Regions from separate parts of the Agromyces sp. NPDC060279 genome, predicted to be linked through region 2. Evidence: predicted binding sites of a transcription regulator. Region 2 holds the regulator's gene; each other region holds the start of a gene.
The links. Region 2 encodes LexA, which represses DNA repair genes until DNA is damaged. Its sites were predicted from a motif close to TCGAACANNTGTTCGA; they were not measured.
Positions count from the first base shown of each region.

Region 1: the regulator LexA is predicted to act here: its motif matches at 1,369-1,384, upstream of ACFWE1_RS04655 (DUF222 domain-containing protein).
Region 3: the regulator LexA is predicted to act here: its motif matches at 1,908-1,923, upstream of ACFWE1_RS12265 (LysM peptidoglycan-binding domain-containing protein).

Region 1 is NZ_JBHXBK010000001.1:991,024-994,291, forward strand. It holds gene ptsP (phosphoenolpyruvate--protein phosphotransferase) at 1-1,260, opposite strand, end outside; gene ACFWE1_RS04655 (DUF222 domain-containing protein) at 1,416-2,867, shown strand; gene map (type I methionyl aminopeptidase) at 2,903-3,268, opposite strand, start outside.
Region 2 is NZ_JBHXBK010000002.1:476,949-480,216, forward strand. It holds gene metE (5-methyltetrahydropteroyltriglutamate--homocysteine S-methyltransferase) at 1-684, shown strand, start outside; gene lexA (transcriptional repressor LexA) at 765-1,454, opposite strand; gene ACFWE1_RS10920 (LysM peptidoglycan-binding domain-containing protein) at 1,710-2,075, shown strand; gene ACFWE1_RS10925 (histidinol-phosphate transaminase) at 2,136-3,236, shown strand; gene hisB (imidazoleglycerol-phosphate dehydratase HisB) at 3,239-3,268, shown strand, end outside.
Region 3 is NZ_JBHXBK010000003.1:246,340-249,607, forward strand. It holds gene ACFWE1_RS12250 (DUF3040 domain-containing protein) at 1-202, opposite strand, end outside; gene ACFWE1_RS12255 (polyprenyl synthetase family protein) at 276-1,388, shown strand; gene ACFWE1_RS12260 (Rv2175c family DNA-binding protein) at 1,419-1,757, opposite strand; gene ACFWE1_RS12265 (LysM peptidoglycan-binding domain-containing protein) at 1,949-3,097, shown strand; gene pknB (Stk1 family PASTA domain-containing Ser/Thr kinase) at 3,188-3,268, shown strand, end outside.

The DNA.
Region 1 (3,268 bases), on a different contig from region 2:
CTCGGCCAGCAGCGCCGCGGCGGGCACTTCGACCATGACGCCCGCGGTACGGAGGCCGAGCTCTGCGGCCAGGGCGGTGAAGTACCGGGTCTCCTCGACCGTCGCGATCATCGGCGCCATGACCCAGAGCTCGGCGTCGGTCGCGGCGTCGGCGGCGGCGAGCGCCATGAGCTGCTCCCGCAGCACGGGCTCGGAGCGGCGCAGGGCGCGGATGCCGCGGAGCCCGAGCGCGGGATTCTCCTCCTCGGCGTGGTTCAGGAACGCGAGGGGCTTGTCGGCCCCCGCGTCGAGCACCCGCACGACGACCTTCTTGCCGGCGAACGCGTGGAGCAGCTTCGTGTACTGCTCCTGCTGCTCGGCGACGCTCGGCGCCCGGTCGGCGTCCAGGAAGAGGAACTCGGTGCGGAAGAGGCCGACGCCCTCCGCGCCCAGCCGGAGCGCCTCGGCCGCACCCCCGACCGAGCCGAGGTTCGCGAGGAGCGGCACGGGGGTGCCGTCGGCGAGCGCCCCCGGCGTGATCGGGGCCTCCGCGGCGAGCCGGCGGGCCGCGATGCGTTCGTGCGCCTCGGCGAGCTGCGCCTCGCTCGGGGCCACCACGACGACGTCGTGCTCGGCGTCGACGAGCACCTGCTCGCCGTCGACGAGCGCTGCGGCGTCGGCGGCGCCCACGATCGCGACGATGGACTGCTCCCGCGCGAGGATCGCGGTGTGCGAGGTCGGGCCGCCGTCGACGGTGACGAGCGCGAGCACCTGCTCGAGGTCGAGCACCGCGGTATCGGCCGGCGCGAGGTCGCGCGCGACGAGGACGAAGGGATGCCCCGGGTCGGGCACGCCGGGCGCCGGCACGTCGAGCAGGTGCGCGACCACGCGCTGCGAGACGTCGTCGAGGTCGGCCGCCCGCTCGCCGAGATACCCACCCATGCCGGCGAGCAGTTCGCGGAAGGCGGCGAACGCCTCGTACACGGCGCGCTCCGCGGTCTTGTCCTCGGCCAGCCGCTTCACGACGTCGGCGATGAGGCTCGGGTCTCCGGCCATCATGGCCTGCGCCTCGAGGACGTCCTTCGCGGCGCCGCCGGCCCGCGCGCCGCGGCGCTGCAGTTCCTCGGCGACGGCGGCGAGGGAGGCGCGCGCCCGCTCCTCTTCCTGGGAGGCGTCGAGCCCGCTCGCTCGGTCCTCCGGCTCTGGGAGCGACTCGGCCATGCGCACGACGGGCCCGACCGCGACCCCCTGCCCGATGCCGATGCCCTGGATCTCGCGCATGCGGTCCTCCCCCGTCGGTGGCGTCCCTTGCTCCTCGTTCACCATAGCCCGCGGGTGCGCACCGAGGTGGTGCTCGTGCGGCTGGGGTGCCCTGGAAGTGGCGCTATGTCGAAGAAATGTTCGACACTCGAGCTCCGGCTTGGGACGATGGATTCATGCCCGATTCCCAGATCCCGACCCCGGCACTCGCGCTGCTCGGTGCCGCGAGTGCCGCGGTCGTGGCGGCCTGGGGCGGGGCGCTCATGCGACCGTCATCGGTGCCCGAGCGTGACGTGCGGGCGATGAGCGACGATGGCTTGGTGCGGGTGATCGAGGCGGTCGCAGCCCTGTCCCGGGTCGCGGGATCGCTGCAGACCAGGCTCGCCGCCGAACTCGACGATCGCTGCAGCGGCATCACCGGTGACGATCTCGCGAAGACGCGTGGGTGCACCACGCCCGAGCGGTTGATCGCCCAGCTCACCACTGGTCGGTACGTCGACGCGGCACGGTTCGTCGCGGTCGGCCGTGCCACGGCGTCCCGCTCCTCCTTCACCGCCGAGCCGTTGCCGCCGAAACGGCCCGCGCTCGCACGCGCGCTGCACGACGGCGTCCTGGGCATCGACGCGGCCGAGGTCATCCGACGCTTCCTCGACCGCGTCGAGCTGCGGGCCGACCCCGAGGAGCTCGCCGCGTCCGAGGCGTTCCTCGTCGAGCGTGCCCCGGTCGTCGGGGTCGACGGGCTGGGGCTGCTCGTGAAACGCCTCGAAGCACGGCTCGATCCTGATGGCGTCAAGCCCCGCGAAGACGAACTCCGTGCCAGGCGCGGGCTGCGCATCTGGCAAGACCGGGCCGGCATGGTCAACGTGCGCGGCGCGTTCGACCCGGTCAACGGCGCCGTCGTGACCGCCGCGATCGACGCGCTCGTCGGCACCGAACTCCACCGCGCCCGCGACGCCCGGGCCCGCGACGCCCGGGCTCCACGGCCAAGCGAGACGGAGGACGATCAGGCGACCGCGGAGACCCGCACGATCGCCCAACTGAACGCCGACGCGCTCACTGATCTCGCCCGCCACACCCTCGGCTGTGCCGAGGTCCCCACGCTCCGCTCCGTCACGGTCGTGGTCCGTGCCGACGCCGAAGCCCTCGCCGCCGGGCAAGGTGCGGCGTCCATCGACGGCATCGAGCAGCCCGTCTCATTGGAGACCGTGCGAGAACTCATCACCACGGCAGGTGTCTCGCCCATGCTCGTCGGACGGGGCGAGCACCCGCTGCGACTCGGCCACTCGGCGCGGCTCTTCACCCCCGCGCAGAAAGTCGCCCTCGCCGAACGCGACGGCGGCTGCGCCTGGCCCGGATGCCACCGCCCACCGAGCCACACCGAAGCGCACCACATCAGATGGTGGGGCCGTGACACCGGGGCGACCGACCTCGACAACGGCATCCTGCTCTGCAGCCACCACCACCACCGCGTCCACGACGACGGCTGGACCATCCGCATCCACGACGGACACAGCTGGTTCACCCCACCCGCCCACCTCGACCCCGAACAGCGACCAAGACCGGGCAATCGCGCCATGCCGCCTACGCTCAACCGCTATCGGTCGATGCGCGCATCAGCGGTCGCGTGAGGATGGGGCGGAACGGGAAGGTGCGGCGGCCGGGCTCAGGGGATGGGAACCGGCGTCACGCCGAAGGGCGCGAGCCCCGCGGCCCCACCGTCCTCAGCCGTGAGCACCCAGATGCCGTCGGCGTGCACCGCGACGGAGTGCTCGACGTGCGCGGCGTCCGAACCGTCGGCGGTCGTCACGGTCCAGCCGTCGTCGCGCACGAACGTCTCGATCGAGCCCGCGACGATCATCGGCTCGATGGCGACGACGAGGCCGGGCTTGACCGCCGGCCCGCGGCGGTCGACACGGTAGTTGAACACCGGTGGCTCCTCGTGCATGCGCCGGCCGATGCCGTGCCCGACGTAGTCGAGCAGGATGCCGTACTGCCGGCCCGTGCCGCCCGGGGCATCCGCCTCCGCGAG
Region 2 (3,268 bases):
CCGATGACCGTGGGCTGGTCGGCCTACGCCCAGTCGCTCACCGAACGGCACCTGAAGGGGATGCTGACGGGGCCCGTCACGATCCTGGCCTGGTCGTTCGTGCGCGACGATCAGCCGCTCGGCGACACCGCCCGCCAGGTGGGACTCGCGCTCCGCGACGAGGTCGCGGACCTGGAGGCCGCCGGCATCCGGATCATCCAGGTCGACGAGCCCGCGCTTCGGGAGCTGCTGCCGCTGCGCCGCGCGGAGCAGCCCGCGTACCTCGACTGGTCGGTCGGGGCGTTCCGGCTTGCGACGGGCGGGGCCGCGCCGGCGACGCAGGTGCACACCCACCTCTGCTACTCCGAGTTCGGCGTCGTCATCGACGCCATCCGGGGCCTGGATGCCGATGTCACGAGCATCGAGGCCGCGCGCAGCCGGATGGAGGTGGTCGAGGACCTCGGCCGCAGCGGCTTCGACCACGGGGTCGGCCCCGGCGTGTACGACATCCACTCGCCCCGGGTGCCCGGCGAGGACGAGGTCCGCGAGCTCCTGGAGCGCGCGGTCGCGGAGGTGCCGGCGTCGCGGCTCTGGGTGAACCCGGACTGCGGCCTGAAGACGCGCGGCTACGACGAGACCGTCGCCTCGCTCGCCAACCTCGTCGGCGCGGCGCGTTCGGTGCGGGAGTCGCTCGCCCGAGCCTGAGCGGGTCCGCCCGTCGGGCGTGAGACGAGGAACGGCCCGGGATGCCTCGCATCCCGGGCCGTTCCGCGTGCCTGGCGGCGTCAGACCGCGCGGAGCACCGCGACGACCTTGCCGAGCACCTCGGCGTCGTCGCCCAGGATCGGCTCGAAGGCGCTGTTGCGGGGGAGGAGCCAGGTGTGGCCGTCGCGCTGCCGGAAGACCTTCACCGTCGCCTCCTCGTCGAGCATGGCCGCGACGATCTCACCGTTCTCCGCGGTGCGCTGCGAACGCACGACGACCCAGTCGCCGTCGCAGATGGCCGCGTCGACCATGGAGTCGCCGACGACCTTCAGCATGAACAGCTCGCCCTTGCCCACGAGCTGACGGGGGAGCGGGAAGACCTCGTCGATCTGCTGCTCGGCGGTGATCGGGATGCCGGCGGCGATCCGGCCGACGAGCGGCACCATCGCCGCGTCGCCGACGGGGATCGGCTCGCCCTCGCTCGGCTGGCGTTCGTCGCTGCCGGGGAGCTCGATCAGCACCTCGAGCGCGCGGGGACGGTTCGGGTCGCGGCGCAGGTAGCCGGCCAGTTCGAGCTGGTTCAGCTGGTGGGTGACGCTCGAAAGCGAGGACAGGCCCACGGCGTCGCCGATCTCGCGCATGCTCGGCGGATAGCCCCGCGTCGCGACGGAGCGCTGGATGACCTCGAGGATCGAGATCTGCTTCGCGCTCAGGCTCTTGCGGCGGCGCGCACGTGCGGCCGGTTTGCTGCCCTCGGTCTCGGTGCTCACGTGCTGACGCCCCTCGTCGGCGGTCTTGCGACCGGAATGTCGGTGGTCCCTGATGGACTCTGTTCTGACATTCGAAACTGTATCCGCGCAACGCGGGTGCGGCAAACATTCCTTCGAGTGTGTCGCGAATCCGAGGCGGCGCAATGTTCGAAGAACGGCTTGCAGATTCGAACAATCGAAGATAGATTCGGAACACAGCTTCGCATCCGGCCCTCCCGGCCGAGGGCCGGGTGCGATTCTCCTGGAGGTGTTGAGATGAGCGCAGTGATCGCAAGCGGTGCCGAGTTCACCGCGAACGGCTTCGCAGGTGCCCGCACGCGGCTTCGACTGACCCGACGCGGTCGGGTCGTGTTCACGTCCCTCGGGGCGCTCCCGCTCGTCATCTGGGCGGCGCTGAGCGTGCTCGGCGCAGGAGTCGCAGCGGCCGACGACGCCGTCGGCCCGGGCGCGAGCTTCGAATACGTCACGGTCGGCGCCGGCGACACCCTGTGGGAGATCGCCGAGGCGACCGACCCCGGGGCCGATCCTCGCGTGGTCATCGACGACATCATCCGGTTGAACGGGCTCGACTCCTCGGTGGTCGAGCCGGGCCAGCGCCTGGCGCTTCCCGCCGCGAACTGAGCGCTCCGGCACCGCCGCACCACGGCGTCACAGGGTGCCGCGCATCACTAGCATGAAGTGGTGACGAGCTTCGAAGATCTGCCCATCCGCGATGACCTCAGAGGGCGTTCGCCCTACGGAGCGCCGCAGAAGGTCGTTCCGGTCGCGCTCAACGTGAACGAGAACACGCACCCGATTCCCGAGGATGTGGCGCACGACATCGTCGCGCGAGTTGCGGCGGCCATCCTCCAGCTGAACCGGTACCCCGACCGGGAGTTCACGGAACTGCGCGAGGCGTTCGCCCGCTATCTCGGACACGGGCTCACGCCCGAGCAGATCTGGGCGGCGAACGGCTCGAACGAAGTGCTGCAGCACCTGCTGCAGGCGTTCGGCGGCCCCGGGCGCCGGGCGCTCGGCTTTTCGCCCACCTATTCGATGTACTCGCTGCTCGCCTCCGGCACCGGCACGGAGTGGGTCGACGCCCCGCGCGACGCCGACTACGAGTTGAGCGCCGAGACGGCCGTCGCGGCCATCGAGCAGCACGACCCCGACGTCGTCTTCCTCTGCGCGCCGAACAACCCCACCGGCACTCCGGTCTCGCTCGACACGATCCGCGCGGTCGCCGATGCCGCCCGCGGCATCGTGATCGTCGACGAGGCCTACTTCGAGTTCGCCGACCCCGGCACGCCGAGCGCCCTCGAGCTCCTCGAGGGCCGGCCGCGCCTCGTCGTCTCGCGCACCATGAGCAAGGCCTTCGCCTTCGCGGGCGCGCGGGTCGGCTACCTCGCCGCCGACCCGGCGCTGATCGACGCCCTCCGTCTCGTGCGGCTCCCGTACCATCTCTCCGCCCTCACCCAGGCCGCGGCCCTCGCCGCCCTCGCGCACAGCGGCGAGATGCTCGCGATGGTCGACGAGATCCGCGGCCAGCGCGACCGCATCGTGCGCGAGCTCGGCCGGCTCGGCTTCCGCGCCTACCGGAGCGGATCGAACTTCGTGCTGTTCGGCGGCGTCGACGAGCCGGCGGCGCTCTGGCAGGCGCTCCTCGAGCGGGGCGTCCTGATCCGCGACATCGGCCTGCCCGGCAGCCTCCGGGTGAGCGCGGGCACGGAGGCGGAGACGACCGCGTTCCTCGAGGCGATCGCGCTGTTCGCGCCGAGCGCCGCGAATAGGATCGGAGCATGACCATGGCGAACCAGCACCGCACGGCCCGCGTC
Region 3 (3,268 bases), on a different contig from region 2:
TGCCGACGACGGGGATCTGGAGTGCGACGCCGGCGATGAGCGCGCCGATGCCGACCAAGGCGATGAGCACACCGATCGTCAACCGTCGGTAGTCCACCCCACCTCGTCGACCGCCGACCGCCTGCACGAAATCGGCGTCGTTGCGGTAGAGATTGCGCTCCATCTCTTCGAGAAGGCGCTGCTCCTGCTCTGAAAGCGGCATCTCATTCCCCTCTTTCGGGATCAACGCATCCTACGTCGATTCTAACGCCGCTGCGCCTCGCTAGGCTAGGCGGGTGGCACACGGTTCCCGACTGGTCGACCTGGTTCACGATCGGATCGAGGATTTCCTCGCCGACCGTACCTCCATTCTCGATGCCGTTTCGGGCGACCTCGCCCCACTCGGCGCATTCTCGAAGCGCTTTCTCAGCGGGGGCAAGCGCTTCCGGGCGCTGTTCTGCTACTGGGGATGGGAGGCCGTCACCGGCGGCTCCTTCGACCCCTTCGACGGCCCCGATTCCCGCGACCGCTCCCCCGTCATCTCGGCGGCCGCCTCGCTCGAGCTCTTCCACGCCGCGGCGCTCGTGCACGACGACCTGATCGACAATTCGGACACCAGGCGCTCCGCACCGAGCGCGCACCGGCTCTTCGAGCGGCTGCACGGCGAGTCCGGCTGGGTCGGCGACGGCGAGCAGTTCGGCCGTTCCGCGGCCATCCTGCTCGGCGATCTGCTGCTCGGCTGGAGCGACGAGCTGCTCGACGAGGGCCTCGAACTGCTCGAGCAGCGGGCGGACGCCCGCGCGGCCAGGGTCGAGTTCATGCGCATGCGCACCGAGGTGACGGCGGGGCAGTACCTCGACGTCCTCGAGGAGCACGCCTGGATCGCCCAGCCCGACGAGGAGCAGCAGCTCCGTGCCGAGCGGGTGATCGTCTACAAGGCCGCGAAGTACAGCGTCGAAGCCCCGCTCGCCATCGGTGCAGCGATCGGCGGCGCCACAAAGGAGCAGGCGGCCGCGCTCCGCGCCTACGGGCTTCCGCTCGGCATCGCCTACCAGCTGCGCGACGACCTGCTCGGCGTGTACGGCGACCCCGAGCTCACGGGCAAGCCCGCCGGCGACGACCTCCGCGAGGGCAAGCGCACGATGCTCATCGCGATCGCGCGGGAACGGCTCGCGCCGAGCACCCGCCGGCTGCTCGACGAGCTGCTGGGCGACCCCGAGCTCGACGAGACCCAGGTGCGCATGCTGCAGCAGACGCTCAGCGACTGCGGCGCGGTCGACGAGATCGAGGCGCTCATCACCCGCCAGCTGCAGTCCGCGACGGCGGCCCTCGCCGAAGCGCCCATCAGCGAGCACGCCCGGGCCGAGCTCGGTGCGCTCGCCCGCTCCGTCGCGAAGCGGGTCAGCTGAGCGCTCGCCGCATCAGGAGCGGATGCCTCGTCAGGCGAGCGCCTGCGCGACGCGGCGCACCTCCGCCTTGCGGCCGGCGCGCAGTGCCGCGATCGGCGTCGTCCCGAGGCTGTCCTCTTCGCCGAGCAGCCAGTCGAGGGCTTCGGCGTCGCTGAAGCCGGCATCGTGCAGCACCATGACGGTGCCGTGCAGCTCCGGCATCGGTACGCCGTCGCGGAGGAAGTCCGCGGGCACCTTCAGCACCCCGTCGACGCGGCGGGCGAGCAGGTGGCGCTCGTCGATCAGTCGCCGCACCCGACCGGGCGAGACGTCGAGCAGTTCGACGAGCTCGGGGACGGTCAGCCACTCGGACGCAGTTGATTCGCTCACGAAGAACAGCCTGCCACGTCGCGGGCCGCTCGTGTCGGAGTCCGGTCCCGCGCCACGCGGGCGAGGGGTTTGACTCGCCCTCTCCCCTGTGCGACCGTGACGAACAGCCGGTGATCCATGCCGACGAGGGGAACCACATGACGACACGGCCCGAACCGGAATTCGAGCGGGGGCCAGATCAGGGAGCCTCGGTGTCGCGGCCGAGCCTCCGCTCACGCGCGATCGCCCTGCCCATCGCCGTGATGAGCTCCATCGCCGTGGCGCTCGGCTTCGCGCAGCCCGCCGACGCTGCGCCCCAGCCGCCCAAACGGCTCGCGAAGGGCAAGGCGACCGCCACCGGAACGGGCGGCGCCCGAACCGTCGCGGGCGCCGTGCCCGCCGAGGTCACCGTCGCCGACGGCGATACGGTCTCGGGCATCGCGGAGCGCTACGGCCTATCGACCGCCGAGCTGCTGGCCGCGAACGGCCTCGGCTGGTCAAGCCTGATCTTCCCGGGGCAGCGCCTCGTGCTGCCGGGCGGCGCACCGCGGGCGAGCGAGCCCGCCCCGGAGATCGCCAGGCACACCGTCGTCGCCGGCGACACCATGAGCGGCATCGCCGAGCGCTACGGCGTCGACCTCGCCCAACTGCTGAGCGCGAACGGGCTCGGGCGCGAGAGCCTGATCTTCCCCGGACAGCAGGTGGTCCTGCCCCTCGCCGGCACGGCCTCCGCCCCGTCGGCGCCGGCCGAGCCGAGCCCGGCGGCGGAACCGCCGACGCAGGTCACCGTCGCCGAGGGCGACACCGCGTGGGACCTCGCCGAGCGCCTCGACGTCGACCTCGACGCCTTCCTCGCCGCGAACCGACTCGGCGCCGACCCGGTGCTGCAGCCCGGGCAAGTACTGACGGTCCCGCGCCCCGCGGCCGTCGCGCTCGTCGCCTCCGTGAGCACCGTCCTCACCGACGAGATGCGGCAGAACGCCCAGCTCATCGTCGACATCGGCCGAGCGCTCGGGGTGCCCGACCGCGGCATCGTGATCGCGCTGGCCGCGGCGGCGCAGGAGTCGGGCCTGCGCAACGTGCGGCACGGCGACCGCGACTCGCTCGGACTCTTCCAGCAGCGGCCGAGCCAGGGCTGGGGCACGCCGGAGCAGGTGCTCGACCCGGTCCGCGCGACGAGCGCGTTCTACGGCGGCGCCGCGAATCCGAACCCCGGCGTCACCCGCGGCCTCCTCGACATTCCCGGCTGGGAATCCCTGAGCGTGACGGAGGCCGCGCAGGCCGTGCAGCTGAGCGCGTACCCGAGCTACTACGCCAAATGGGAGGCGCAGGCGACGGCCTGGCTGAGCGAGCTGGGCTGACCCCTCGTTCGGGTCACGAAGGGGTTTCGATCCGCGTCGCCACGGCGGTTCGAACCGGAAACGGCATACGCCGCTTCGTAAACTTCTACGGTGACCACTGCGCCCGTCGACCCGATGCTCGGCCGTCTCATCGACGGCCGGTACCAGGTGCGCTCGCGGATCGCCCGCGGC